Regions from separate parts of the Sodalis sp. C49 genome, predicted to be linked through region 1. Evidence: predicted binding sites of a transcription regulator. Region 1 holds the regulator's gene; each other region holds the start of a gene.
What was found. The regulator Fur, encoded in region 1, represses iron uptake genes when iron is present. The targets are predictions, from matches to a motif close to ATAATAATGAGAACNACTATCAA.
Positions count from the first base shown of each region.

Region 2: the regulator Fur is predicted to act here: its motif matches at 3,601-3,623, upstream of fepD (Fe(3+)-siderophore ABC transporter permease).
Region 3: the regulator Fur is predicted to act here: its motif matches at 1,655-1,677, upstream of ftnA (non-heme ferritin).
Region 4: the regulator Fur is predicted to act here: its motif matches at 3,733-3,755, upstream of ABUK12_RS07480 (TonB-dependent siderophore receptor).

Region 1 covers NZ_CP163303.1:2,124,347-2,131,796, reverse strand. Annotated here, with positions in the region: gene alsB (D-allose transporter substrate-binding protein) at 1-896, opposite strand, end outside; gene alsR (transcriptional repressor AlsR) at 918-1,805, opposite strand; gene fur (ferric iron uptake transcriptional regulator) at 2,369-2,839, opposite strand; gene fldA (flavodoxin FldA) at 3,195-3,710, opposite strand; gene ybfE (LexA regulated protein) at 3,889-4,188, opposite strand; gene ABUK12_RS09635 (alpha/beta fold hydrolase) at 4,396-5,160, opposite strand; gene seqA (replication initiation negative regulator SeqA) at 5,364-5,897, shown strand; gene pgm (phosphoglucomutase (alpha-D-glucose-1,6-bisphosphate-dependent)) at 5,925-7,450, shown strand, end outside.
Region 2 covers NZ_CP163303.1:3,062,565-3,070,014, reverse strand. Annotated here, with positions in the region: gene ABUK12_RS13850 (enterobactin synthase subunit F) at 1-790, shown strand, start outside; gene ABUK12_RS13845 (ATP-binding cassette domain-containing protein) at 794-1,594, opposite strand; gene fepG (iron-enterobactin ABC transporter permease) at 1,591-2,592, opposite strand; gene fepD (Fe(3+)-siderophore ABC transporter permease) at 2,592-3,578, opposite strand; gene entS (enterobactin transporter EntS) at 3,711-4,994, shown strand; gene fepB (Fe2+-enterobactin ABC transporter substrate-binding protein) at 5,069-6,004, opposite strand; gene ABUK12_RS13820 (isochorismate synthase) at 6,256-7,428, shown strand; gene ABUK12_RS13815 ((2,3-dihydroxybenzoyl)adenylate synthase) at 7,440-7,450, shown strand, end outside.
Region 3 covers NZ_CP163303.1:1,240,999-1,248,448, forward strand. Annotated here, with positions in the region: gene copD (copper homeostasis membrane protein CopD) at 1-380, opposite strand, end outside; gene yobA (CopC domain-containing protein YobA) at 381-761, opposite strand; gene ftnA (non-heme ferritin) at 959-1,474, opposite strand; gene ABUK12_RS05495 (DNA polymerase III subunit theta) at 1,842-2,069, shown strand; gene exoX (exodeoxyribonuclease X) at 2,490-3,173, shown strand; gene ABUK12_RS05505 (S9 family peptidase) at 3,210-5,267, opposite strand; gene ABUK12_RS05510 (tellurite resistance TerB family protein) at 5,365-6,021, opposite strand; gene ABUK12_RS05515 (YebF family protein) at 6,178-6,891, opposite strand; gene purT (formate-dependent phosphoribosylglycinamide formyltransferase) at 7,122-7,450, shown strand, end outside.
Region 4 covers NZ_CP163303.1:1,685,340-1,692,789, reverse strand. Annotated here, with positions in the region: gene opgB (phosphatidylglycerol--membrane-oligosaccharide glycerophosphotransferase) at 30-1,907, opposite strand; gene ABUK12_RS07490 (nuclear transport factor 2 family protein) at 2,285-2,722, opposite strand; partial or broken gene ABUK12_RS07485 (helix-turn-helix transcriptional regulator) at 3,249-3,494, shown strand; gene ABUK12_RS07480 (TonB-dependent siderophore receptor) at 3,795-5,939, shown strand; gene ABUK12_RS07475 (MFS transporter) at 6,055-7,389, opposite strand.

The DNA of each region.
Region 1 (7,450 bases):
GGCTGGGCATCAAGCGCAATCAGCTTGCCCGCTTTCACCGTATTCACCAGGATGGCCAGGCCGTTGGCGCCGATTTCCGCCGGATTCTGGGCCACGGTGGCGGTCATCATGCCCTGGGCGACCATCTTGCGCGCCTCGGGAATACCGTCGGTGCCGACCACCAGGATCTTGCCGGTCTGTCCCGCGTTGGCCACCGCCTGCGCCACGCCCATCGCCATGGTATCGTTGGCGCAGTAGAAGGCCTTCAGCTGGGGATGACGTTGCAGCACATTGGTCGCCACGTCCAGCGCCTTGATGCGATCCCAATCCGCCGGCTGGCTGGCCACCAGCTTGATATGGCTGTTGGCCTTGAACTCCGCGGTCGCGCCGTTGCGCCGCGCCTCGCCAGAGGCGTTGCCGGCCTTGCCTTCGATAATGGCCACTTCGCCGCCCTGGGCGCCCAAGCTGTCGATGATAAATTTGGCGCCTTTCGCGCCGACCGCGACATTATCGGTGGTGATAAAGGCTTCGACGTTGCCCTTGGCCTTGGCCAGGCTGGCTAAATCGATTTTTTCGTCGAGGTTAACCAGGTGAATCCCTTTCTGATAAGCCTTGGCGACGGGAATCACCAGATTCACCGCCGATAAAGGCGCAAAGGCGATGCCTTTATAATTCTTATTGGTTAAATCCTCGAATAATTGTAATTGCGATTGGAAGTCGCCTTCCGACGGTGACGCGAATATATCCACCGTCACGCCGAGATCCTGGGCCTTTTTCTCAATGCCTTGTTTCATCTCTACCCAGAAAGGGTTGGATAATGTTTTAAGAACAACGGCGTAATCGGCTGCCGCGTGGACCACGGTGGACAACATCAGTCCACAGGCGGCGCCACCGGCCAATTTAAGAAATTTATTCATTATTCTATCTCCAAAAGAGAATTATTTATAATCACGCTTCAGGTACTTGGTAATGGAACTCGTTTTTTCCAGGTTTTTATTCGCCAGCTCGATATCCTGCCGCGCTACCGAGACATAAAACGCATCCAGCAGCGTAAGCTGCAAAATACGGGCCGAAGCGTTTCTGCCTAATAACGGCGTTTCCGGCGCCGGTGAACAAATATTAAAATCAGCCAGCTGGGCTATAGGGGAATTGCTGCTATGGGTAATACAAATGATCTTGGCCCCATTATCCTTGGCAATCGACACCACCCGTTTCAGATCGCTGGTGCGGCCCGAATGGGATACCACCAACGCCACATCGCCCGGTTGCAACAGGGAGGCCGACATCATCATCAAATGCGCGTCCAGGTAGGCATTGCAACGCAAGCCGATTTTCAGGAATTTATGCTGCACGTCCGCGCAAATGGAATTAGAGCCGCCGACGCCGTACAGCTCGCGCTGATGGCCGGCAAAAAAGCATTGGGCCGCCTGCTGGATGACGTTGGCGTCGACTATCGCCTGGCCTTCGACAATGGTGCGTACGGTCAGGTTAAACACTTTGTTGACCACATCCTCCGGGCTGTCGGTGGGCGAGAGTTCGGCGGTGATATCATGGTCGGCATGATCGAAGTACTCGACGATGGCGCTGCGCAGCTGGCGAAAGCCGCTGAAACCGAGAATTTTCGACACCTTGACAATCATGGCTTCCGACAGGCCCAGACTCAGGGCCACCTCTTTGATCCCCGAGACGTCGGTGAGGTTGCCGGGAGATAAAAACCACTCCACTATCCGGCTTTCGTTTTCAGTCATGCCTTCTTGTTTAATACGAATATAAGGAGCAATGCCTATGCCGCGCGGCATATCGTTTTGCAGTTCCGCATCATTCATCTGGACTATCTCTGGTGATTAACATTGCCTGTCACTATATCACCATGGCGAAAGTTTAAAATCTGCTGCGAACTTCACGTTTTTTATTAATTTATAAATTAACTTTTTGTGTAAAAATCGAGTCACCGATCCGGGTTAATTTCAGGAAGGTATTTTTGGCTATATTAATTCAATAAAATCATATAATTAAAATGTATCTTTTGTTGTCGCTTACTGCTGGCAGCGAAAAATAGCTTTATCATCATATTCACAGAATAATTTACCCGGTGAAAAAATCGCAATAAAAACGCTGGCGTTTCAATGTATTACGCAGACGAGCCCAAAAAAGCGTCGCAGGGCCTCAATTTATTCTTTATTTATTTTTATTTTCTGTGAAGTTTTCTGGAGTTTGCCGGCGGTGAGCACGGCGGTGATTGGCGGATACGACGCTTGTCGACGCGCTTCGGGAAGGAAACGTTACCAGGGAAGGGGACGGGCGGCGTTTAGCCTCATTGAAAAAAATCGTTGCAGGGTGAGAAAGCGGCGCGATAACAGCCGCTTTGGAGAAACGGACCGCGCCGCGGTTATTCTTTTACGCCGTTGAGCATATCGGCGTGATCGTGCAGCGTTTCGTCTTCGCGGCAGTTGCCGATTTCACAATGCCCATACAGATATAAGCTATGGTTGGTCAGCTTGATATTGTGCCTTTTGGCAATATCACGCTGGCGCGCTTCGATGAACTCGTCGCGAAATTCGATAACCTTGCCGCAGTCCAGACAGATCAGGTGGTCATGATGATACTGTTGCGTCAGTTCAAAAACGGATTTGCCGCCTTCAAAATTGTGGCGGGTTACGATACCGGCGTCGTCAAATTGGTTTAGCACGCGATATACCGTGGCCAGGCCGATTTCCTCACCCATATCGATCAGTTTTTTGTACAGATCTTCCGCACTGACGTGATGGCATTCCGGATCTTGCAACACTTCCAGAATCTTCAGTCTGGGAAGGGTGACTTTCAGGCCGGCCTTCTTCAATGCAATATTATTGTCAGTCATGCGGGTTTAGTCCTGTTACTTTGATAATCTGATTGTAGGCTAGCTTAGCCTATAACATCGGTCGGCCCGAAAAATGTGACGCCGTCTCATTATAAGACTGCCTGTCCAAAATGAAAACCGCGCCTTGTTAACAACTATAGCCCGTTTCAGGGGGCGAATTCTGCAACATTTTGCTAAAAAGGGTGGAACCGCTGCGCTATTGTACCGCGTTGTGGATAAAAGTTAAAAACTTGTATCTATTAATTTGAAAGGATTTAGTTATCAGTGAGGTTGGCGGCGCCGTCCCGACGCCATGACGGCAACCGATTCTCTTGCCGGGCGCCGTCGCGACGGCACCCTCCCGCACGGCTTGACTTTAGCTGAGCTGCAATTCAGCGCTGATTTGCTTCACCCAGCCGTCCACGCGTTCATTGGTCAGCTCGGGCTGGCGGTCTTCGTCAATGGCCAGGCCGATGAAGTGATTGTCGTCCGCCAGTCCTTTCGACGCTTCGAAATGATAGCCGGCGGTGGGCCAGTGACCGACGATGGTCGCGCCGTTGGGCTCGATAATGTCGCGAATGGTGCCCATGGCGTCACAGAAATATTCGGCGTAATCCTCCTGATCGCCACAGCCGAACAGCGCCACTTTTTTGCCGGAGAAATCTATTTCTTCCAGGGTGGGGAAAAAATCATCCCAGTCACATTGCGCTTCGCCGTAATACCAGGTCGGGATGCCGAGCAGCAGGGTGTCGAACCGCGCCAGGTCTTCTTTACTACTTTTGGCAATGTCATGAACTTCGGCAACATCCGCACCCAGTTGCTTCTGAATCATTTTGGCAATATTTTCGGTATTGCCGGTGTCACTGCCAAAAAAAATGCCTACAGTTGCCATGAATTTGAAAACCTCTTAAATATTATGGATATGTTCCGTAACAGAATCAGCGATGCTCTGCGGCAATCATAGCAGACCCTTATGCGGGGAGAAACTCGCCGGCCGGGTTTTGTCGCAAATTTGCCCCGTCCGCGGCCTTGGGCCCTGGACGGGATGGCGCTTTACCGGGCCGGCAAGTTTATTCCGGATGCGGATCCGCGCCTTGTTGCCGTTCAAGCTCGGCCAGTAAAATCAATTCGATCAGCTCGCTGCGCGACAGGTTTTGCCGGTAGGCCAGCTCATTTAACGCATCCACCGCCTCGGCGTTGATTTTCAGCTCCACCCGGCGCAGGCCGCGCTTTTTATCCCGGCGCAGCTGGTTACGCTTGTTGATGCGCAACTGCTCATCGCGGGACAGGGGGTTCGTCTTCGGTCTTCCCGGGCGCCGCTCATCGATAAATAAATCCAGGGTGGTGCGGTCCGTTTGTTCTTTTGCCATAGGTCATGAAGGGATTGTGCATCAAGAAGCAGGCGGGCAAACCCCGGCCGGCGGCGTGGCTGGCTACGCCGCCGGACGCGCATCGCCCGTAACGTTATGTTTTATGTACGCCGGGGCTGCCATAAAACACAGCGGGCCATGTTACCCCAGCCCGGTAGCAAACGACAATATTAAACTCGCCGGCGCTAATCCCGGCGGCGGCCCGGCCTATTCTTCCAGGAAACGGGCCAGGGCGCGCATGACCGCCGCGGGTTTCTCCGCATGAACCCAATGACCGGCGCCGGCGACCACATGCGCCCGCGCCCGGGGGAACTGGCGTTGGATCGCCTGGCGGTAACCGTCATCCAGATAGGGCGATTTTTCACCGCGGATAAACAGCACCGGCCCTAGCCAGGGCGCCGACTCCCGCCAGCCGATAAGCGCCGGATAGTTATCCCACAGCGCCTCGACGTTAAACCGCCACCGGCCCTGGTGAAAGGATTTCAGCAAAAACTGGATGGTTTCCTCATCAAGGGCGTCATGGCGCATGAGCGCCGCCGCCTCCGTGCGCTGTGTGACGCCCGCCGCCTCGACGCGCCTGAGCGCGGCGAAGACGTTGTCATGGTGACGGGTGGGGTAGGCCACCGGCGCCATATCGATAACCGCCAGCCGCGCAACGCGGCCGGGCGCCTGGGCGGCGAGGGTCATGGCGACCTTGCCGCCCATGGAATGGCCGATGAGGTGACCGGCGTCGATATGCAACGCATCAAGCAATTCGATCACGTCCCGGCTCATGGCGGCGTAACCGGCATCGTGGTCATGGGGGGACAAGCCGTGATTGCGCAGATCAATCTGCAGGGTGGCGTGGTGTTCCCCAAGCGGCCTGGCCAGCACGCCCAGGTTATCAAGGCTACCGAACAGCCCGTGCAGCAATATCACCGGCAGTGCTTCACCCGGCTGCCGGGCAGGTTGCAGACGATAGTGTAATTTCATCCTGATCCTCATGGCGATAACAGAGCCTGATAGCCTATCATGAGTTATCCGTCCCGCGGCCGTAAAAAAAGCGGCGGCGCCAGGAAGGCCCTCGGGGGAAATTCCGACTTTTTACCGAAGCCGGATACTAGCGCTATTCGCGGGGCCGGTTTAGCTTGTATAATCCTTTTGATTGATTTATGAGAAGAAAGCCCCGGATAAAGATGAAAACAATTGAAGTCGACGAAGACCTTTACCGCTATATCGCCAGCCATACGCAGCATATCGGCGAAAGCGCCTCGGATATTTTACGCCGGATGCTGAAATTTAATGCTCAGGCCAGCGCCGCAGCGCGCAGTGCGCCGCCGCCGGAAACGCCCCTCAAGACGCAGGCCGTGTCTGCGACCCGCGATCGCGTGCGCGCCATGCGTGAGCTCCTCCTTTCCGACAGCTACGCCGAGCAGCGCAAGGCGGTTGATCGTTTTATGCTGGTGCTGTCCACCCTGTATAGCCTGTCGCCCGCCGAATTTACCGAGGCGGCGGATATCCTGCACGGCCGCACCCGTACTTATTTTGCCGCTGATGAGCAGACATTATTGCAAAATGGCAGCCATACTAAACCCAAGCAGGTAGCGCAAACGCCCTACTGGGTTATCACCAACACCAACACCGATCGTAAACGGAGCATGGTGGAACACATTATGCTGGCAATGCAGTTCCCCGTGGAACTGACCGATAAAGTTTGCGGTACCATTTGATCAACAGCAGGCAAGGGAGAAGCACCGATGGCTAATAGCCCCCGCGCCGGGCAGCCCGCCCGGCAAAGCGATTTAATCAATGTCGCGCAGTTAACCTCGCAGTATTATGTGTTGCGTCCGGAGCCGGGCAACACCGCGCATGCGGTAAAATTCGGTACTTCAGGCCATCGCGGCAGCGCGGGGCGCCACAGTTTCAATGAAGCCCATATCCTGGCCATCAGCCAGGCCATTGCCGAAGAGCGCGCCAGGCAGGGCGTTACCGGCCCGTGTTATGTGGGCAAGGACACCCATGCGCTGTCCGAACCGGCGTTTATTTCGGTATTGGAAGTACTCAGCGCCAACGGCGTGGAAATCATCGTCCAGCAGGACAACGGCTTTACCCCGACGCCGGCGGTGTCCAACGCCATCCTGACGCACAATCGCGCCGGCGGCGCCCAGGCCGACGGCATTGTCATCACCCCGTCCCATAATCCGCCGGAAGATGGCGGCATCAAATACAATCCGCCTAACGGCGGACCGGCGGACACGAATCTGACCAAAGTGATCGAAGAGCGCGCCAATGCCCTGCTGGCGGACGATTTGCGCGGCGTTAAGCGCCAGTCGCTGGACGCGGCCTGGAACAGCGGCCATATCCATGCGCAGGATCTGGTGCAGTCCTATGTGGCGGGGCTGGCCGAGGTCGTGGACATGGCGGCCATCAAAAAAGCGGGACTGAAACTGGGCGTCGATCCGCTGGGCGGGTCCGGCATTGCCTATTGGCAGCGCATCGCCGAGCATTACCAACTCGATTTGACGCTGGTGAACGAGCAAATCGACCAGACCTTCCGCTTTATGTATCTCGACCACGACGGCATTATCCGCATGGACTGTTCGTCCCAATGGGCCATGACCGGCCTGCTGTCGCTGCGTGATAAGTTCGACCTGGCCCTGGCCAACGATCCGGATTACGATCGGCACGGCATCGTTACCCCGGCGGGTCTTATGAACCCCAATCATTTCCTGGCGGTGGCGATCAACTACCTGTTCCAGCACCGTCCGCAGTGGGGCGCCGACGTGGCGGTGGGCAAAACCCTGGTCTCCAGTGAAATGATTGACCGGGTGGTGGCCGATCTGGGCCGCCGTCTGGTGGAAGTGCCCGTCGGGTTTAAATGGTTTGTCGACGGCCTGTTCGACGGCACCCTGGGTTTTGGCGGCGAAGAGAGCGCCGGCGCCTCGTTCCTGCGTTTTGACGGCAAGCCCTGGTCCACGGATAAAGACGGTATCATCATGTGCCTGCTGGCGGCGGAAATTACCGCGGTCACCGGTAAAAATCCCCAACAGCACTATGATGAACTGGCGCAACGTTTCGGCGCGCCCAGCTATAACCGCATCCAGGCGTCGGCCACCCACGCGCAGAAGGCCGTTTTGGCCAAGCTGTCGCCTGAAATGGTCTCTGCCAGCACCCTGGCCGGCGACCCCATCACCGCGCGCTTGACCGAGGCGCCCGGCAACGGCGCGTCCATCGGCGGCCTGAAGGTGATGACCAAAAACGGCTGGTTCGCCGCGCGGCCGTC
Region 2 (7,450 bases), 940 kb from region 1:
TGAGGTGGATAACGACCCCGGCGATGCTATCCGGCGTTCCGGACTGGACGCGGTCCTGCCGCTGCGCCAGGGCGAGGGCCCGCCGCTGTTTTGCTTTCATCCCGCCTCCGGTTTCGCCTGGCAGTTCAGCGTGCTGCGGCGCTATATCGATCCGCGCTGGCCGCTGGTGGGTATCCAATCGCCGCGTCCGGACGGTCCGCTGCAGCGGTGCGGCACGCTGGAGCAGGTGTGCGACGCGCATCTGCTGACGGTGCGCGGCATACAGCCGCACGGCCCTTATCATTTTATCGGCTATTCGCTGGGCGGCACGCTGGCGCAGGGCATTGCCGCCCGTTTACGCGCGGCGGGGGAAACGGTGGCGTTTCTCGGCCTGCTCGATACCTACCCGCCGGAGACGCGCAATTGGGACGCGGTGCAGGGTAAACATGTGCTGGACCCCGAAGTGCTGGAGGAAGTGCGGCGCGAGCGCGAGCAGTTCATCGCCGCGCAACAGGGTATTGCGGAGCCGGCGGGGGACGAACAGCGGCGGCTGTTCGATGCCATCGAGGGCAACTATGCGGATTCGGTACGCCTGCTGGCGGCCAGCCGCAGCGCGTATTTTGCCGGAGAAGCCACGCTGTTCGTGGCCCGGCGCACGCTGCCCGCCGCTATGGACGTGCGCCGGACCTGGTCAGATTATGTGGACCGGCTGCGCGTGCACGAACTGGACTGCGCCCATGTGGATATTATTTCGCCCGCGTCGTTCCAGGTGCTCGGACCCTTGCTTAACCAGGCGCTCAGGGAACTGTAGGCGTCAGCCCCGGCCCAGCGGCACGATCATCGGCGTATGGGATACCGGATCGTCGATGATCATGCAGCGCAGGCCGAATACCGCCTCCACCAGTTCGGCGGTGACGATGTCCACGGGCGCCCCCTGGGCCAGGATACGCCCGTCGCGCATCGCCACCAGATGGGTGGCGTAGCGGCAGGCGTGATTAAGATCGTGCAGCACCACCACCAGCGTATGGCCGGCGCGGTGCAACTCGCGCATCAGTTCCAGCAGGTCTATTTGATGGGCGATATCCAGCCAGGTGGTGGGTTCGTCCAGCAGCAGCAGCGGCGTTTGCTGCGCCAGCACCATGGCGATCCATACCCGCTGCCGCTGGCCGCCGGACAGGGTATCCACCGGCCGTTCCGCCAGCCCGGCGACGCCGGTGGCGCGCATCGCTTCCTGCACCGCTTGTTCATCGCGCCCGCTCCAGCGGCTTAACAGCGATTGGTGCGGGTAGCGTCCGCGCGCCACCAGATCGCCCACCGTGATATCCCCGGGCGCGCTGGAGCTTTGCGGCAACAATCCCAGGCGCCGCGCCACCTCCTTGGTGGCGTAGGCGCCGATCTCCCGGCCGTCCAGCCATACGTTGCCCCCGCCTGGCCGCATCAGGCGGCTGAGCGTGCGCAGCAACGTCGATTTGCCGCAGGCGTTGGGGCCGATGATCACCGTCAGTTCACCATCGGGGATGGTGATGGACAGATCGCGGGCAATCACTTTTTTATCATAGGCGAGCGTAAGATTTTCCGCCCGCAGGCGGCTGGACGACGGGGTAAGGGCGCTCATTTTTTTCGCGACTCCCGGATTAATAAGCCGATCAGATAGAGGCCGCCGATGCTGACGGTAACCACCCCGACCGGAAGCTGATAAGGCGTAAACATACGCTGTGCGGCGAGGTCGGCCGCCAGCAACAGCAGCGCGCCGGTCAGGGCCGCCAGGGGGATCGCCAGGGTTTGGCTGCCCGCCAGGCGGCGTGAAATCTGCGGCGCCACCAGGGCGATAAAGGAAATGGGGCCGGCGGCGGCCGTGGCGGCGGCGGTCAGGGCCACGCCCGCCAGCATCAATCCTAGTCGCGATCTTTCCACCGGCACGCCGAGCGCGCAGGCGGCGTCATCGCCCATTTCCAACAGGCGCATGCGCCGCGATAAAGCCAGGGCCAGGGCAAAGGCCAGGACAATCGGCACGGCCACCGGCGGGCATTTCGCCCAGGTCATGCCGTTAAGCGATCCGGCGCTCCATAGCCCGGCGGTCAGGGCGGATTCCAGCGAGGCGCTGACCACCAGCCAGGTGTTAAGCGATACCAGCAGGGCGCGAACGGCAATGCCGACGATAATGAGCCGGAAGGTCTGGATGCCGTTGCGCCAGGCCAGCAGGTAGACTATGGCGGCGGTCAGCAGGCCGCCGGCAAGGGCCGCGCCGGTTATGCCCAGATAGCTGCTGTTGAACAGCACTATCGCTATCAATACGGCGCTGTGCGCGCCGGTATTGAAACCCATGACATCCGGGCTGCCGAGCGGGTTGCGCATCAACGACTGGAAAATAGCGCCGCTGGCGCCCAACGCCGCGCCCAGCAATAACGCCATCGCCACCCTGGGCAGCCGCCATTGCGTCACGATAACCTGGATATTGTGCGCCGCCGCGCCGCGCAGGGCGTCCACCACCTGCCGGGCCGGAAGCGGGAGCGACCCGGCGCCGAGGGCGTAAATCGCCAGCGCAAGGCAGGCAAGCAGCAGGATGCCGACGGTCAGCGACGTCCTGATCCGGGCGTGCCGGTTCGCCATCATCACCGGCTTATCATCCGGTGGCGGCGTACCAGGGCTATCAGCACCGGCGCGCCGAGCAGCGCCGTTATCACCGATACGCGCAGCTCGCCGGGCACCATCACCCGGCCCGCCATATCGCTGCCCAGCAGCAGCAGCGGCGTAAGCAGCAGCGTCCAGGGCAGCAGCCAGCGGTGGTCCGGGCCGGCTATCCAGCGCGCGATATGCGGCATCATCAGCCCGATAAAGGCTATCGGCCCCGCCAGCGCCGTAGCCGCGCCGCATAACAGGGTAATGGCCGCCAGGCCGAGCAGCTGCGTCAGGCCCACCCGCGAGCCCAGCGCCGTCGCCAGTTCGCTGCCCATGCCCAGGGTATTGAGCGCCCGCGTTAGCCAAAGCGTCAGGCCGGTGCCCAGGACGATAGGCCAGATAACGGCGTTTACCGCCGCCATGCTGCGGATATCCAGCGAACCGGCCTGCCAGAAGCGCAATTGGTCGTAGACCAGGGGATTGAGCAAGGAAATACCGGAGGCCATGCCGTCCAGCACCGCGCCCAGCGCCACGCCCGCCAGGGTGAGGCGAATGGGGTTCAGCCGCCCGCCGCCCGCCGCGCCGATTAACGCCACCAGCAGGGCGGCGGCCAGCGCGCCGGCAAAGGCAAACCACAGGTAGCGATCGATGGAGGCGGCGCCGAAAAAGGTGATGCCCAGCACCACGGCGAACCCCGCGCCGGCGTTGACGCCAAGAATGCCGGGGTCGGCCAGCGGATTGCGGGTCAGGGTTTGCATCAGGGCGCCGGACAGCCCCAGGGCGATGCCCGCCAGCAGCCCGGCCAGCGTGCGCGGCAGGCGGCTCTCGAGGATAATAATACAATCCGGGCTGCGGCAGGCGCCGGTCAGCGCGGGCAATACCTGGTCGGCGGGAATGGTTTTGGCGCCGATAAACAGGCTCGCCGCCATCAATAATGCCAACAGCACGCCGCTTAACAGCAATCCGTAATAATGGCGCATAAAAGACTAAACCATAAATTATATGATAATGATATTTATTATCGTTATTACTCGCAATAACTTATGATAGCATGACTGCTTCCCTGATTGCAGCGCACAGTGGCGTCGAATTCCCCGGATAGTTAGCGTCTTATGCAAAAACCCTCGTATTTACTCGATATCAGCCTGCTGAAAACCCACCCCGCCTTCCGGGCGGTTTTTATCGCGCGGTTTTTGTCCATCCTGGCGCTCGGCATGCTGGCGGTGGCGGTGCCGGTGCAGATACAGGCCATGACGGGGTCCACCCTGCAGGTCGGGCTGGCGGTGACGCTGGCGGGCGGCGGTATGTTCGTCGGCCTGCTGGCCGGCGGGGTGATGGCGGATCGCCGCGAGCGGCGCGGGCTTATCCTGTTTGCCCGCGCAACCTGCGGGGTGGGGTTTATCGGCCTGTGCCTTAACGCGCTGCTGCCGGTACCGTCCCTGTTCGCGATTTATCTGCTGGCGGTGTGGGATGGTTTTTTTGGCGCGGTGGGGGTGACGGCGCTGCTGGCCGCCACGCCGTCGCTGGTCGGGCGGGAAAATGTCATGCAGGCGGGCGCCATCAGCATGCTGACCGTGCGCTTCGGCGCCATTTTATCACCGGCGGCGGGCGGCCTGGTCATCGCCTCCGGCGGGGTGGCCTGGAACTACGGGCTGGCGGCGCTTGGCACGCTGCTGACGCTGTTGCCGCTGCTGCGCCTGCCCAGGCTGGCGCCGCCTCCCCAGCCCCGGGAACACCCGCTGCACGCGCTGGCCGGCGGCATGGCCTATCTGTTTCGTCATAAAACCATCGGCCTGGTGGCGCTGATCGGCGCCCTGCTGACCATGGCAAGCGCGGTACGGGTGCTTTACCCGGCGCTGGCGATAAGCTGGCATATCAACGCCGCCCGGCTGGGGTTGATGTATGCGGCGGTGCCCCTGGGCGCGGCGATAGGCGCGTTTACCAGCGGCCGCGTCGCCGCCACGGCGCGGCCGGGAAGAATGCTGTTGCTTACCGCCGTCATGGCGTTTATCTGCGTCGCGGCATGCAGCCTGATGCCGTTCTACGCGCTGGCGCTGCTGTGTCTGGCGGGCTTTGGTTATTTCAGCGCCATCAACTCGCTGCTGCAATATGCATTGATACAACAGCTGACGCCGGATCATCTGCTGGGCCGCATCAACGGCCTGTGGACCGCGCAGAACGTCACCGGCGACGCGCTGGGGGCGCTGGTATTGGGGGGGTTGGGCACCCTGATGCCGCCGGGGCTGGCCGCCGCGGCGTTCGGCCTGGCGGCGGCCCTGGCGGGGCTACTGCCGGCGCTGGCGCTGCGGGGCCTGCGCGCCGTGGATATGGCGCGGCATCGGGATCAGGGCCGGCCGGCGGATGAAATCCCGCCCGCCGGCCGCAGTGAGCCATAACCGCCATGAATCCCCGCCCGGCTGGGAATGGCCGCGGCATGACGCGGTTAGCCACGCGGCAGGACGGGGAAAGATCACGGCTTGGCGAACAGCTGTTCCAGGCGGGCCAGCACATTGCTGGCGCTGTAGTAATCAAGGCGGAAGGTGTCGTTGCCAAGGGCGTAGACCCGGCGGTTTTGCACCGCCGGCAGATGCGCCAGGAACGGATTGGCCAAGAGCAACCGGGCGCTGGCGTCATCGCCGGCAAACAGCAGGAAGGTTTGCCCGTTCAGGCCGGCGGCCAGGTTTTCGCCGGACAGCTGGACGATATCCTTGCGCACGCCCATGCTTCTGCCGCCAGCGGGGATAGCGGGCGGTTCGGCCAGCGTAAAGCCCAGCTGGCGCAGCAGCTGGCCCTGCGGCGAATCGGCGGTCCACAGGTTGGCGGCTTTGCCGTCCGGCTGGTATACCAGGGCGGATACCGGCTGCGGCGGCAGCGCCAGATGCTGTTTCAGCGCCTGCCGGCGGGCGTCGAAGCGGGCGATGACCTCCGCGGCCTGCGCTTCATGGCCGGTGGCTTGTCCCAGCTCCCGGGCCAGGTCCTGCCAGCTTTTATCGTCATAATTGACCACCAGGGTCGGCGCCAGCGGTGACAACTGATCGTAAAGGCGCAGGGCCGAATCGCCGCCGGCGGCGGCGATAATAATCAAATCGGGATTCTGGCCGGCGATGGCCTCGGCATCCGGTTCGCCGATGTACAGGCGTTTGACGCCGCGCTGCCGGGCGACATCGCTCCACTGGCGAAAAAAGCCCTGTTCGTCCGCGACCCGGTTATTCGGCGTGGTGGCGCCGCTGGCTATCACCGGCGCCCCGATGGCCAATAGCGAGCCGGTAAGGGTGACGCTTGTGGATACGATGCGCTGCGGCATGTGATCCAGGGTAATGGCGCCATGCGCGCCCGCCACCTGCCGCGGCCAGCCGTTCTCAGCGGCGCACGGGGACGCGGCCGCCAGCAGTAAGGGCAGGGCCATCAGGGCGAGCCAATTGCAGGCGGATCGGTGCCGGGACAATAGAGTGATCATGTCTGGTATTCCTGGGGTAGGGGCTGGTTTTGTCCGCCTTATGATGACAAAAAACGGGCAATCAAATCCACCCTTGCGCGGGTGAGGCAGTGTTTACGTTCATTGACACGGCAGATTCTACGACGTAGTTTATGTGCTATCAATACAAATGATAATTATTATTATTGTGTTTATCATTTGATAATAGCGGAGATCGTCACGTGGAATTTTCATTGTTTCGACAGACAACACCAGGCGACGCGGATGCCCTTATAAACGGATTTTTTTTCATGTCGCCTTATCGCAGCTTCGTTACCCAGGGTCGTTTCTGCGCCATCAGCGCGCCCGCGGGCAGGGGTGATCAGCCCGATGGCGTGTTTCAGCGGGAGCTGCGCCACGCCTTCCGGCGCGCCAGAAACGCCGGCATTGAACGGCCGCTGGTGGTGGGCGCCATTCCCTTCGATGCCGACCGGCCCGCGGCGCTGTTTATCCCGCAGCGCAGCCAGGGGTTCGATCGCGAGATGTTTTTGCAAAGCCGGAATGTGCCCGCCGAACCCTTGCCGCAGGTAACCGGCAAAATCGAGCGACCGCCGGAGCGCGACTTTAAACACATGGTGGCGCGGGCGGTGGAGGCCACCGGCCAGCAACGGCTGAGTAAAGTGGTGCTCGCGCGCCTGCTGGATATCACCACCCGGGAACCGGTGAATACCGCGGCCCTGATGCGGCGCATCGCGGCCCAAAATCCCGCCAGTTACAATTTCCATGTTCCCCTCGACAACGGCGCCCTGCTGGGCGCCAGCCCGGAGCTGCTGCTGCGCAAGACCGGCAACCGGTTTTACTCCACGCCGCTGGCGGGTTCCGCCCGGCGCGACGCCGAGCCGGGCCGTGACGCCGCCGCCGGCCGCCAATTGCTGGATTCAGTCAAGGACCGCTATGAGCATCAGCTGGTTATCGACCAGATGCGCGAAGTGCTGGCGCCCTACAGCGCGGGTTTAAACGTGCCGCCCGTACCCGGCCTGGTCAATACGCCCACCCTTTGGCATCTGGCCACCGCCATCGACGGCGAGGTGGCGGACCCCGCCGTCAACGCCCTGGCGCTGGCCTGCCTGCTGCATCCCACGCCCGCGCTGTGCGGCGCCCCCACCGATCGCGCGCGCCGCTTAATCCAGACCCTGGAGCCCTTCGACCGCGATCTGTTCGGCGGCATGGTGGGCTGGTGCGACGAGGAGGGCAATGGCGAATGGGTGGTAACCATCCGCTGCGCCAGGGTGGCGGGCAACCAGGTGCGGCTGTTCGCCGGCGCCGGCATCGTGCCCGCCTCCCTCCCCGACGCGGAGTGGCGCGAAACCGGCGTCAAGCTCGATACCATGCTGAGCGCGTTTGGATTGCATTAACAGGAGAGATGATGAGCATTGT
Region 3 (7,450 bases), 880 kb from region 1:
ATGGCGGCGAGCAATGCCCGCTGCCTGATGGCGGTCATCGGCCCATGGCCCGCGGCCAACACCGCCGCCAGCGCGATAGCCATATGCCACAGCCAGACAGTGCCGAAGGCGGTGCCGAGCACCGCCGCCCAGATGGCGGGGGAAAGGGTTTGCGTCCAGCCGTCCCCCATTTGCCCGGCTTGCAGCCCCAGCAGGACGACCGCCGACGCCAGGGCGACCCAGGCCAGAACGCGCAAGGGCGCGCCCAGGGATGCGCGCAGGCCGGCGCGCAGCGCGGGCGGCGCCAGGTACTCGCAAAACAGGGCGGTACCGAACGCCTGCATCACCGCCGCGATATGGAGATAGCGGCAGGCGGAATAGCACTCCGCCAGGCTTAGCATCTATTTAACGCTGAAGTGATAATTGCCTTGGGTTTTATGACTGTCCACCGATACCACATGCCATTGCACTTGATACTCGCCGGCGGCCAGGGGCTTTTCAATGGGCACGATGACCTGCTTAGGGTTGGCGGGGTCGACCTTGATGGCGCCGGTGGGGATGACGGCGTTGCCGGGGCCGGTTAGGGTCAGGCCGCTGAAGCCAGGCTCGATGCCCTCGCTGAAGGTGAGCGTTAATGCCTGCGGCGCGGCGGTCATGGTGGCGTTGGCCGCCGGATATTGCGTTTTCAGGTGCGCATGCGCCTGGGCCTGTTGCGATCCCAACAAAGTCAGGGCAGTGACTAACAGCGTCAACAGGGGCGCGGTAAAAGGTTGGCTTGACATCGATGTCGTTTCCTAAGACTGAACGGGTATCCTGTCGGTTAAACCGACGCTTGGCGGTCCACCGCGGGAGCATTGCCGGTTATTCGTTTATTCTTGGGAAACAAAAAACCCGGCGCTGCTACCGGTTTGCCTGGACGCAAACTGATGATAACGGCAGCCGGGGCTGAAGTCGAGCAAACCACTGTCCGCGCGGGGATTTACATCGGCGCGGCCGTATTGTCGCCACCGTTCATTTTTTTCAAATCCTGATCGATAAAGAACAGTCCGCTGTTATTGGTATCCACCAGCGCCAGCTTGTCGAGGATGGATTTAAACAATTTTTCTTCTTCGTGCTGTTCGGAGACGTACCACTGCAGGAAATTAAACGTCGAATAGTCCTGGGAGATCATCGCCGCATGGACCAGTTCGTTGATTTTCACCGTGATCATCTGCTCATGTTCATAGGTGCGCTTAAAAAGCTCGGCCAATGAGGTAAAACCGGTTGGCGGCGCCTCGATTGCGCCCAGCACCGGCATGGTGCCGGTATCGTTGAGATAGTCGAACAGGCGGCGCATATGGTCCATCTCTTCCAGAGATTGGGTCTTGAGAAAGGCCGATGCGCCTTCGTAGCCCTTATCACTGCACCAGGCGCTCATTTGCAGGTAAAGATTGGCGGAAAAAAATTCCAGATTGAGTTGCTCGTTAAGCTTTATTGCCATTTCTTGTTTTAGCATGGGCAGGCTTCCTTATGATGATTACGCCAATACGAATATAAACATTATGCCCAAATGCTAACAAAAATTACACTATAATTTAACCAATGAGTAATTTAATATTTTTTATGTATTAAATTCATATGGTTATTTATTTTCATAATGAGATTTTTTCTATAAAATTATTATTTATTAATGGTAGTGATAGGTATTCTTATTTGTATTATGAATAACCCAGGCCATTATTTCGGACAATGATAGCCATATTATTGCGTCGGCTGTTAATACAAACGATTATTATTTGTATCGCTGTCCCGCCGACCCTTGCGTTTTGCCGCGCAGTACCCTATTTTTAGCAGCATTGACCTTACAAGCGGCAGGAGGCGGTATGCAATATAATCTGGCCACACTGGGCAGCGAGGCGATGGACAAGATCAATGTCGATCTGGCCGCGTCCGGCGTGGCGTTCAAGGAGCGGTACAATATGCCGGTGGTCGCCGAGCATGTGGAACGGGAACAGCCGGAGCCTTTGCGCGCTTATTTTCGCGAGCGGGTGGCCTTTTATCGCCAGGCGTCGCTGAATTTTTCCCGTTTGCCATATGAGCCACGAAAATAATCCGCCAATGGCCTATACTGGACTGGCAATGCCCCGGCACGTGCCTGAACCAACGGCCGGAAGGCAAGCAGGCGCCGCGCCCGCGGTGCATGGCTTGCCGGCCCGCGCGGCGCTGTCCGCCGTGCGGCAAAATAGCACAAAATGACTTGATTATCAGTGCCAACAGGCAGTTAATCATTTCTACATTTCCGGTTCTTTTACAGAGAGGTAAATATGAGTAAGGGAATGGATCGTAAGAAAGACACCAAAAAGAAACCGCTGAAATCGCCGGAAGAAAAACGCGCCGACAAGCGTAACAGAAAGACCCAGCCTGATATCGTGTAAGGCTAACCCATATTAAACCCGCATCTGATGCGGGTTTTTTGTCGGCGCTATTCAGGGCATAATGGCTTTTTTATTTAGCCTTGGACAGGTAACGTCATGTCTTTTCGTGTTATCGATACCGAAACCTGCGGACTGGACGGCGGCGTCGTGGAAGTCGCCTCGGTGGACGTCGTTGACGGCCGGTTATGCAATGCCATGAGCGATCTGGTCAACCCCGACCGGCCCATCGGCTACGAGGCCATGGCCATCCACCATATCACCGAGGCCATGGTCGAGGATAAGCCGCGTATCGCCAAGGTGATTGGCCGCTATCACGGCAGCCCGTATTACGTGGCGCATAACGCCGCATTCGACCGGCGCATGTTGCCGGAAATGCATGGTCAATGGATCTGCACGGTCAAGCTTGCGCGCAAGCTCTACCCGGGTTTGAAATACAGCAACCAGTACCTGCGCTATGCGCTGGGTCTCGAGGTCGCCGTGCCGGAGGGTCTCTATCCCCATCGCGCCCTGTATGATTGTTACGTCACCGCGGCCCTGCTGGTGAAAATCATCGGGGATTCCGGCTGGAGCGCCGAGCAAATGGCGGCCTTAAGCAATGAAACCACCCTGCTTACGACGTTAAAATTCGGCAAATACCGGGGCCAGCCGATGGAACGGATCGCGCGCGAGGACCCCGGCTATTTGAAATGGATGCTCAACAACCTCAAGGACCTGTCGGCGGATATGCGTTACAGCATTAACCATTACCTGAAGCAGTCCTCAGACGCAGCGCATCAATAAATGAAATGCGCCGCCTGAGAGGCTTTCGCCGCCGTATTATGCCGCCGGCGGCGCCTTGTCCGTCAGGGACAGGATAAAGGTATACTCCATGGCAATACCTTCGTAGCCCTTGAAACGCCCGGATTTGCCGCCGTGTCCGGAGTCCATGTCGGTACACAGCAGCAGCAGATTATCGTTAGTCTTCATCGCCCGGAGCTTCGCCACCCATTTCGCCGGCTCCCAATACTGCACCTGGGAGTCATGTAAACCGGTGGTGACCAGCAGATGCGGGTAAGGCTGGGCGCTGACCCGATCATAGGGACTGTAGCGCTTGATATAGTCGTAGTAGTCTTTTTCCTGCGGATTGCCCCACTCGTCATATTCTCCGGTGGTCAGCGGTATGCTGTCATCAAGCATGGTGGTCACGACATCCACGAAGGGCACCTGGGCCACCACGCCTTTAAACAAATCCGGCGCCATATTGATCACCGCGCCCATCAGCAGGCCACCGGCGCTGCCGCCCATGGCAAAGGCTTGTTTTTCGTCCCCATAGCCGTTAGCCAGCAGATGCCGGCTGACGTCGATAAAGTCGTTAAAGGTATTGAGCTTGTTGAAGAGCTTGCCGTCTTCATACCACTGCTGGCCTAATTCACCGCCGCCGCGGATATGCGCCAGGGCGAAGACGAATCCGCGGTCAAGCAGGCTCAGCCGGCTGGCGCTGAAATCGGGATCCATGCTGCTGCCGTAGGAACCATAGCCGTAGACCAGCAGCGGATTTTGCCCGCGCTGGAACAGATCCTTGCGATAGACCAGCGACACCGGCACCTCGACGCCGTCGCGGGCGGGAACCCATAGCCGCTCGCTGCGGTAGTGCTCGGCGTCAAAATTTTTCACCTGCGACTGTTTCAGCAGCCTGCGCTCCCCGGTATCCATATTCAGCTCAAACAGCGTGGTCGGCGTGGTCATGGAGGAATAACCATAGCGCAGCCACGCGCTGTGCGGATCGGGATTGTAGGCCAGCCAGGTAACATAGGTGGGGTCGTCAAAGGCGATGCCCTTCTCCTCCCCGGTCTGCCAATGGATCTGCCGCAGGCTGGTCAGGCCCTGGTGACGTTCCTCCACCACCAGCCAATCGCTGAATAAGGTAAAGTTTTCCAATACCACATCGTCCCTGGCCGGGATCACCGTTTGCCACAATTTCTCATCGCCCGTTTCGCAGCGGTAAAGGGCAAAATTCTTGCCTTCGCGGTTGGAGCGGACGTAAAAATGGCCCTGGAAGTGATCCAGCGAATACTCATGGTCATGGCGGCGGGTCAGGAATACCTGCGGGCTGGCCTGGGGATCGTCGGCGTCCAGCAGCAGGATCTCGCCCGACGTGGTGCTGCCCAGCGCAATAATAATATAACGTTCCGACGTGGTTTTATGCACGCTGACATAAAATGTGTCGTCTTTTTCCTCATACACCAGCTCATCCTGCGCCGGCGAGGTGCCGACCCGGTGACGGTAGACCTGGTAGGGCAGCAGCGTTTTTTTATGCTTGCGCACGTAGTAGAGGATTTGTGAATCGCTGGTCCATTCAAAACCCGACGAGGCATCCTCGAGCACTTCCGGATACCACGAATCGCGGGCCAGGTTCTTGAAACGAATGCCGTACAGGCGCCGTGACAGAAAATCCTCCGCCGCCGCCATGATGGCGTTATCCGGACTGATCTCAAGCGCCCCCATGGTATAGAACTCGCTTTGCGCCGCGCGCTTGTTGCCGTCAAGCAGGATCTCCCATTCGGCCGTTTCGGGCAGATCGGCGCGCTGGCGGGTATAGATGGCGTACTCATTGCCTTGCTCATAGCGGCTTTGGTAACGATAACCGCGCCGGACGTAGGGTACCGAGCGATCCTGCGGCGGTATGCGCTCCACCATTTCGGTAAATAAGCTGTGGCGCAGCTCCTCATGGCCCTCCATCATGGCTTCGCCATAGGTATTCTCTTGGGCCAGGTAGTCCAGCACGGCGGGGTCTTCACGTTTGTCGTCGCGCAGCCAGTAATAATCATCGACGCGTGTCTCACCATGCACGGTCAGGTTATGCGGTCTTTTTTCAGCTATTGGGGGAAATCTCATACGCACCCTTCCTTATTTCTCATAAGAAACAGAGTGGCACGAATATGCCGGGTTGCCAAGCGCAGCCGATTTTATCGCCTGCGCCGGCAACGGGGGGTCAGCGTGGCGGGACGGCGGTTATCTGGGCTTTAAGCTGTTGTTCGAGGCCGGTTTTTACGTCATCAGGAATTTTCAGCGCCAGCGCCAGCGCATCCATATAGCTTCTTTCCATAAAATGATCGACGTCGACCACCGCGCAGCTGAGGTAATAGATCTCCAGGGCCTCGTCCTCGCCGTGAATATCCTGCGCCAGGCGCGCCGGGTCCAGCGGCTGGGCGATGGCGTCCTGGACCAGATGCTCCACATCCTCGCCCAGTCCCAACTGCTGCAGGTTGTCCCGAATGGCCCGTTGCTCATGGTCGTCGATGTGGCCGTCGGCCTTGGCGGCAAAGACCAGGGCCGTCACCAGCCGCTGCGTGCGACGGTCGATGGGAGTAGGAGGCTGGGTAAACTGCGCATCGTGCTGATGGGTTTCGCGCACGCGTTTTTTATATTGGTCCCACAGCACCGCGCCTATCGCGGCGCCGCCGCCGATAAACAGGGCGTTCTTGCCCACCGCGCCCATCATCTTGCGTGACGATTTATTGGCCACCAGCAGGCCGGCCAGCCCGCCAAGCGCTCCGGGCGCCAGCAGGCCCGCCAGGTTGCCGCCCTGATCCCCCGGCCCGCCCTTTTGCTGGACCAGGGTCTGGATTTTCTGCAGCCACTGATTCATTGCCGTTCCCCTTTAGGTGGTGTATGCCGGACGGTGCCCGGCGCCACATGTCCTAACCTAGCGGATTTTGTGTCAAGTTGTTAAAAGGGTTTGCAAAGATAGCGGGGCCGCCGATGTCCGGACGCGCATTTCACGCCGCGCGTCCGGCAGGGAGTGTTATTGCTGGAGGGAATAACTTATTTCACCTTTTTCACAATCAAGGTTCACAGCATAGGCGCGATCGGCGGTTTGCCCGCGAATTTTCAGCGGCGCCTGCCAGTTGTCGCCGTTGCCGGTGATATCCTCGGGGTTGACCTGCGCGACAATGGTGTCGCCGCCCAGGGCCTTTTTATCGTCGTCGGTGTGGGGAAAGCGATTCTGGGTGTAGTCCTGTTTAATCAGTTCCGCCACCTGGGGGGCGTTGAGATCGGGACAGGCCGCAACCTTATAGGTTTTCCCGGGCTGGCTTTTTTTGGCCGGTTCCTTCGCCGCCGGCGTTTTATTATCGGCGGCGGCCGGCGCGGCTTCCGCCTTGGCCTTCTCCGCCGGGGCCTTTTTAGCCGGCGCCGGTTTATCGGCGGCCGGGGGCTCCTCCGGCTGTTTTTTAACCGGGGCGGCGGCCGGCGGCGTTGCCGGGGCCGGCGCGGCGTCATTAGCCGGCGGTGTCTGTGCCGGAGCGGCGTTATTCGCCGGCGCCGGGGCGGCGGTGCCCGGTTGGGTATTCTGCGTCTGTCCGGCGGGCTGCTGAGTGGTGGACGCGCCTTCCGTGGACGTTTGCGAGGCGGCGGCCTGCCCAGCCGCCTGCGGTGTTTGATCTTCCGCGGCCGCGAGTGACGGCAGCAACATGCCGATGACGATGACGCCTAACAGGCCGATTCCCGTTTTATGCATAAAACCTCCACTTGTTCTGATTATCCGTTCTCAAGGTATTGAATGATAATAGCCGGTTAAAATTACGTTGAGAACGGGAATTATACGAACTATAACAAAAGCCGGGCGTTTTTGGCGGCGTCCAGGCCGATTCCCACGTCCTGCTCTCCCCTCATCGTACCAACGCTGCTGCACGCGCAATCGTTTTCGTTTATACTGCGCGCAATTTTTATCAGGTCAGGGGAAAGCGGATGTTAATCATAGGCACGGCGTTACGTCCCGGCGCCACGCGGGTCATGCTGCTGGGCAGCGGTGAACTGGGCAAAGAGGTGGCGATTGAGTGTCAACGGCTTGGCGTCGAGGTGATTGCCGTCGATCGTTATGCGAACGCCCCGGCGATGCATGTCGCCCATCGCGCGCACGTCATCAATATGCTGGACGGCGATGCGCTCAGGGCGGTGATTGAACTGGAACGGCCCGATTTTATCGTGCCGGAAATCGAAGCCATCGCCACCGACATGCTGGTAGCCCTTGAACATGAGGGCCATCATGTGGTGCCCTGCGCGCAGGCCACGCGCCT
Region 4 (7,450 bases), 440 kb from region 1:
CGCTGCAACCCCCGTCCGGTGCCAGGGGGTTAATTTGTCGCGGGAGCGGATAAGTTCAGTCTGCCGACGGTCTGCTCAAACTGCGCCTCATCGCCCTGCGGCAGTTTTTTGAACGACACCTTGCCGCGATACACGTCGGAGTCGATTTTAACGATGTTCGGCTGGGTGCTCAGGTTGCCGACGGCGACACAATAATTGGTTACCTGGCTCAGCGATGGATCCCAAATATCGGCCATTTTATTACAGTCATCAATCCATAAAAATTTATCCCGGGCATTCAATTTCGCCAATTGCTGTTTTAACGGTGCGGATAAATACACGTCGAACATCGGCTCAATATTATTTTTATCAATTTTTAAAATCAACGGTATTTTAAATTGAACGCCGGAAAAGCCGATGGTTTTGGCATTTACATCAATTTTATATTTTTTTATCTTGGTCGGGAAATCCCACTGCCGGATAACATCCGGTATCCATGCGGTTATCTTATCATCGAGATTTAAAAAATAGGTTGATAACGATGTGGAGGATAAACTGCTCCGGCCCAGGCCGATATAGTTATCGCCCCCCAGCACATCCAATACAGTCGCGCCGTTATCCAGCGTGCTGCGCTTAACATTACTGACCTGGGGCTGCTCCTTGTCGCCGCGCAGGATAAAGAACAGATCCTTTCTGTCGTGCTGATTTAAAATATCATAGGCGGTATTGTTCATGGCCAGGTGATCGGAAGACACCACGATCACCGTGTTTTTGAAATAGCCCGATGCGCGGATTTTTTTGATAAGCCCCGCGATATGCTCCTGGCTGCAGGCCACGGCGCTTAGGGAGCTGTTTTCCATATTGTCATACGCATAGGAGCGATTGATGCAGGATCGCGAAATATATCCGTCCGGATGATGGGTGTCGACGGTCAGCGCAAATAAGGCAAACCGCTGTTTTTGTTGCGACAGCGCAATAAATTTATCATAGACCAGATCCAGCAGGGTATCGTCATACCAGCCCCACTCGTTGCGGTAGTCGGGATCCTTGACCAGTCCCTTAAGCTCCTGGAAACCATAGATATGCTCAAAACCATGGGACTTCAGGAACAGGCCTTTACCGGCAAACGCCATATCGGCCCCCTGGTAAAAATAGGTATCGTAACCGGAAGCCTGCAGTATATCGCCCAGGCAAATATCATGGGGGTAAAAGGTCGATAACGAACTTGAGGCATTGCCGTCAAAGGGGGCGAATAACGGAATGCCGCACTGCGACGCCACCATTCCGGCAATGGTGTAGCCGGTGCCGGGCAATTGGGTGGTATTGCTGAAATCTATAGCATCGTTTTTCTGACTGTTAAGCTCGGTGGTTAAACCGGCAAAGGCGTCCTGATCAAAATAGGTTCTTTCCAGGCTTTCGGCATAGATATAAATAAGGTTGGGGCTGTCTTTCGCCAGTGTTTTGGACGGGGTTCTGTAATAGGTATTAAAGTCCGTATCGCCGCTTGCCAACTGGGATTTAACCAGGCCGGCAATTTCACCGCTGGCCGGCGTGGCAATCACGGCGACCACGGCCAAAACGAGAGCCAGCAGGCCGTAAGCCGTGCGGCCGCCGCCGGCTTTTCTGAATAGCAACAGCCATGACATCAGGCTGAACACCAGCAGGGAAGCCAGGATGAAACCGGCAAAGGGCAGGATGTACTTGCCTAATCCGGCGCCGGTTAAACTGCTGGTCAGGGTATACAGCACCGAATCATTGATGCCGGCGCCGGTAAAGTAATTACTGGCGACCCTGACTAAATTAAGCAGAATATAAATACCTAAAACAAACAGCACTAATGAAAACAAATATTTATTTTTTTTGGCTTTCGTTGAATAAATAATAACCGCCGCTATAAATAATACTATCGACAGGGTTTCCGCTGACATTGTTCTCCCTCCATCGGGCAGTAAGGGAAATACCTCCGGCTATAGCAGCAGCGTTTCAAGGCGGTCTTCCGGTAAGGGATGGGTGATAGTTATCTGTATAGCAATTAATCCGCTACGGCGCGAGATTTCATTACCGTTTTGTGACAAGCCGCGCCGGCGGATGGTGCGGGTAAAAAGAATTGAACGGCGAAATACAAGAAATTATTTTTTTAATCAATTGATTTAAAACAGTAAAACTTCACCGCTCGGCTAAAAAGCAGGAGATGAATTCTTTTTGCGTTGACAAAAAGTTACATTTTTTTTACAGCGGAAAGCCCGGTGGGCGCGGGGAAAACGACGCAGCGGCCCTCATATCCGAGAGCCGCGCTGGCAGGGGTTTATTTAGGCAATGAATAGGCCTGGCGCGCCAGGAGCTTCCAGGCGCCCGCCGCATTTTTCTGCCATACCTGCATGACGCCGATTTTCACTTCGCCCGGCTTGCCGCCGTCCGCGGTTTTCGCCTGCAGGATATGCCTGACGATGGCCACGTCGCCGTCGACCTGCACGGTTTGGTCTTTGAGATCCAGCGTCAGGAATTTGGATTGACCGGTGACGATGGCATCGACAAATTCGGCGTTGTTCTGGATTTTACCGCTGGAGTGGCCATAGCTCAGCGTCGGCGCGCCCACTTTCTCCAGATCGGCTTTCTTGGCGCTGACCATGGCCTGGCGCATGGTTTCCACCGCCTTGGTTACCGCCGTGGCATCGGCGCTTTGGGCGAAACAGCTGCTGCTCAACAGCAATGAAAAAAGGGCCGCGCCTGCAATTTTATACATGGTTATTCCTTACCAGTGACATCGTTAAAGAGGGGCAATGCTAACCAATTTCATGAGGTTACCGTTGTGACTGATCTCATGTATTTCAAAAAAAATAGTTTTTATTTATTTTTAATAAAACATTGTTTTGAAATTATCTCAAGCAATTGTCCGCGGAACATTGTGCGCGGGATGGCGGCAAGCGTTTCAATGTGATTAAGCTCACAATTTTTGGCATTAATAAATTATTACTACCACGGCAATCTGTGCCACCGGGTGTAAACCCCTGATTGACATTGCGTGACGGTCATAGCAATCAGAAAAGATCAAAAAACTCGGAAATTATTAAAAGCACGGGATTTTTGCGGGCAGGGGAAATTTACTGAGTGGAATGATGGCGTTACACATAGCACAAAATCAGGCCGGTAATTACCGGCCCTAACCCTGATGTGTGTTCTATTCTTATAAAGTGTTTAGTTATTCTAAACAACTCTGATGTTAAGTGATGCTAAACAGATTATCAAGCTAACTTTACTCATATTTGAAGATGATTCCAAAACGCCTGAAAGAAGCCCGGCACAGGGCCCAGCTGACACAGGAAAAGCTGGCGGTCATGGCTGGCATCGATGAGTCCACCGCCCGTTCCAGAATTAGTCAGTATGAAAATGGGATATATCGTCCCAATTTTGAAACCTGCTGTGCGTTTGCCCGCATCCTGAACGTACCCGAATGCTATTTCTACACGCTGGACGATGAGTTTGCCGCCGCGCTGCTGGCGCTTTATGTCTCGCACGCGGCATCGGCCAATATGCGTCTGGCGTCGAATGAAGGAGAAGAAGAAAAAGAAGAAAAAGACGCTGCCGACTGGCAAAAACGGGGTTAAGCCTACCGCCGCCAGGCCATCTTAGACTAACCCTTTCCATTGCCGTATCGAGGCGTAGTAACGTCTCGCAGCCGCCATCCCGCCCCGCGTAAGCCTTGCCGTTCCGGCCAATTCCTTAAATGTGTTAAATTATTTCTTGAATCAATAAATAAGAAAGATAATAATTCTCATTTAGTTTCAATTTCATTCACCTGTCAATGGAAAGATATAATGAGAAGGGTCTTGCGCTTAACACGTTCCACTCTGCTGTGTTCACTCGCTTTCGCGGCGCCGTTATTCACCTATGCCGAGGATACCCTGGTGGTTACCGCGGCCCAGACGGCCGACAGCGCCGATGCGCCGACCCGGGGCTACACCGCCAACACCAGCCGCGGGGCGACCAAAACCGATCAGCCGCTGATTACCACCGGCCAGTCGGTGTCGGTGGTGACGCGCCGGCAAATGGACGATCAGGCCGCCCTGACGGTGAACAGCGCGTTGAATTATACGCCGGGGGTATTTACCAACTTCGCCGGCGGCGCGACCCGCTACGAGACCGTTTCCCTGCGCGGATTCCACGGCGGCGATACCAATAATACCTTCCTGGACGGCCTGCGGTTGATGAGCGACGGCGGCAGCTATAACAACCTGCAAATCGATCCCTGGTTCCTGGAGCGCGTCGATGTGATTCGCGGTCCGTCGTCGGCGCTTTACGGCCAGACCATTCCCGGCGGCCTGGTGATGATGACGTCCAGACGCCCCCGTTTTGCCAGCGAAGGGCATATCAAGCTGATGGCCGGCAATAACGCCACCACCGGCGCGGCGTTCGACTATACCGGCGCCGTCAGCGATCAATGGGCGTTCCGCCTGACGGGCATCACGCGCCATAGCGATACCCAGTACGATCACCAGCGCGAGGAACGCTATGCCATCGCGCCGTCGCTGTTATGGCAGCCGGACGGCAATACGTCGCTGCTGTTAAAAGCCTATCTGCAAAAAGACCCGTCGGGCGGTTATCACAGCGCGGTGCCGGCGGACGGCAGCCTGTACGCCAGCAGCGGCGCCAAGCTGGACCGCGGGTTCTTTGACGGCGAAAGCAGCCTGAATACCTTTAAGCGCCGCCAGCAAATCTACGGCTATGAATTCGACCATAGCATCGACGACGTCTGGTCAATCCGCTCCAACGGCAGTTATACCCATGCCAACGTCGACCAGCAGCAGGTTTACCAGATTGGCTGGAACAGCGATCGAACATTGCTTAACCGCTATTATTCCGGCGAATCGTCCTCGCTTGCCGCTTACGCCATGGATAACCAGCTGGTGGCCGATTTCAGCACCGGCGACCTACAGCATAAAGTGGTGCTGGGCGGTGAATACCATGAATATACCAATGACCTGTGGGACGACAGCGCCTACGCCACCCCGCTCAATGCGCTCACCGGCGTCAGCGGCGGCCCGGGGCTGTTCACCGACTACGGCCTGACCGTGCCGGGCGTCACGCGCGTCGATGCCAAACGCCGCTACTCACAAAGCGGGGTCTATCTGCAAGATGAGATGACGCTGGATAAATGGCACCTGGATCTGTCCGGGCGATACGATCGCATCGTGGCCAAAAATACCACGTTCAATACCGACACCACCTACTGGCGCCAGGACGATCATATCAGCGGCCGCGGGTCGCTGCTGTATGCCTTTGACAGCGGCATTTCGCCTTATGTCAGCTTTAGCCAGGCCGTCACGCCGCAGGCCTTGTCCGGCGCCGACGGCAACCTGTTGAAACCGACCACCAGCGAGCAGTACGAAGCCGGGATAAAATACCAGACCCCCGGTGCTTCGTCGCTGTATACCCTGGCGGTTTACGACCTGACGCAAAAAGATGTGGCCAACCGTATCGTGCAGGGCAGCTATTATGTCCCGGCGGGCAAGGTACATTCCCAGGGGATTGAACTGGAGGCCCGCACGCAGCTCACCGAGCGTCTGGCCGGCATAGCCGGCTATACCTATAACCGGGTACGCTTCAGGGACGCCGTGGACGGCAACGACGGCAACACGCCTTATGTCACGCCGGATCAGATGGCGTCGCTCTGGGCGCAGTACCAGGCGGATTACGGCATCAACCTGGGCGGCGGGGTGCGTTATATCGGCCGGCAGTGGGCAGATAATGAAAACACGCGGCGCGTGCCGTCGGTGACCCTGCTGGATGTTTCGCTACGCGCCGATCTTGCCGCCTGGAACCCGCAGTGGAAGGGGGCCTATGTGCAGCTTAACGCCAATAACCTCACCGATCGGAAATACGTGGCGGCCTGTTATGGCACCGGCTATTGCTATTGGGGCGCGGAGCGCTCGCTGGTGGCCACCGTGGGCTACGATTTCTGATCAACAGGCAAAAGGCACGGGCCGGGGAAAGGATGTCCAGGCGCGTCAAGGGGGAGGGGAGAGGGAAAATAGGCGGATGAGGGGGGGCGGGTTTCCCGCCCGCCCCTATACAGGATTACGCCGGAACGTTTTTCAGCACCAGCCGCTGGATTTTACCCACCACCAGCAAATAGCACAGCATCGACATAATGGCCGAGCAGCCGACAAAAATCAGCGCGCTGTTAAACGAGTGCAGATTCTTGACCAGAAAACCAATCAGCAACGGGGTGACGATGGAGGCGACATTGCCGAACACGTTGAAGATGGCGCCGCACAGGCCGATCACCTCTTTCGGCGCGGTATCCGCAATCACCGGCCAGCCCAGCGCGCCGAAGCCTTTACCGAAGAATGCCAGCGCCATCAGCGCCACCACCAGCACCGTATTATCGGTGTAGTTGCAAAGGATCATGCTGGATGCGAGCAGCATGCCGAACACGATCGGCGCCTTGCGGGCAAAGGTAAGCGAACAGCCGCGCTTAAGCAGGAAATCCGACACCACGCCGCCCGAAATACCGCCGACAAAACCGCATAACGCCGGAATGGAGGCGATGATGCCTACCTTAAGGATGCTCATCCCTTTTTCCTGCACCAGATAGATGGGGAACCAGGTCAGGAAGAACCAGGTAATGGTGTTGAGGAAATACTGGCCGAAAAAGATGCCCAGCATCATACGGCTGGTGAGCAGTTGCTTAACGTAGTTCCATTTCGGTCCGTTATCCTTCGCCTTTTTGCTGTCCATATTGACCACGCCGCCGCCCTGCTCGATATAATCCAGCTCGGCGCGCGACGCGTAGGGGGATTCAAACGGGTTATGGACAAATTTTATCCACAGAAACGTCAGGATAAAACCGATGACGCCCATGACGGTAAAGACGTGTTTCCAGCTCCACGCATAGACCAGCCAGCCCAGGAAAGGCGAAAAAATCGCCAGGGAAAAATACTGCGCGGCGTTGAAAATCGACGACGCCGTGGCGCGCTCCTTGGCCGGGAACCACGCGGCGACAATACGGGCATTGGCCGGGAAAGCCGGGGCTTCGGCGAAGCCCAGCAGGAACTGCAGCATAAACAGCGAAAAGACCGCCATCGGCACCGACAGTACCCCGACGAATCCTTGCAGCAGGGTGAACAATGACCAGAAAAACAAACTGTAGCTATAGACTTTAATCGACCCGAACCGGTCAAGCAGCCAGCCGCCGGGGATTTGCATCAACAGATAGGCGATGCCGAACGATGAAAAAATCATGCCCAGGTTGACCACATCCAGCCCCAAATCGTGGGACACCGCTGTGCCGGCTATCGACAGGGTAACCCGGTCGGCATAGTTAACCGCCGTAATAATAAATATAAATAACAGCACCACATAACGTACGTGGGTCCTGCCTTTTTGGTCCAAAGTGGACTCGATTGCCATACGATGTCTCCGCGTTAACGCTGCGCGCCTAAGGCATTTATTCCCGGCGAATTGTCGCCGC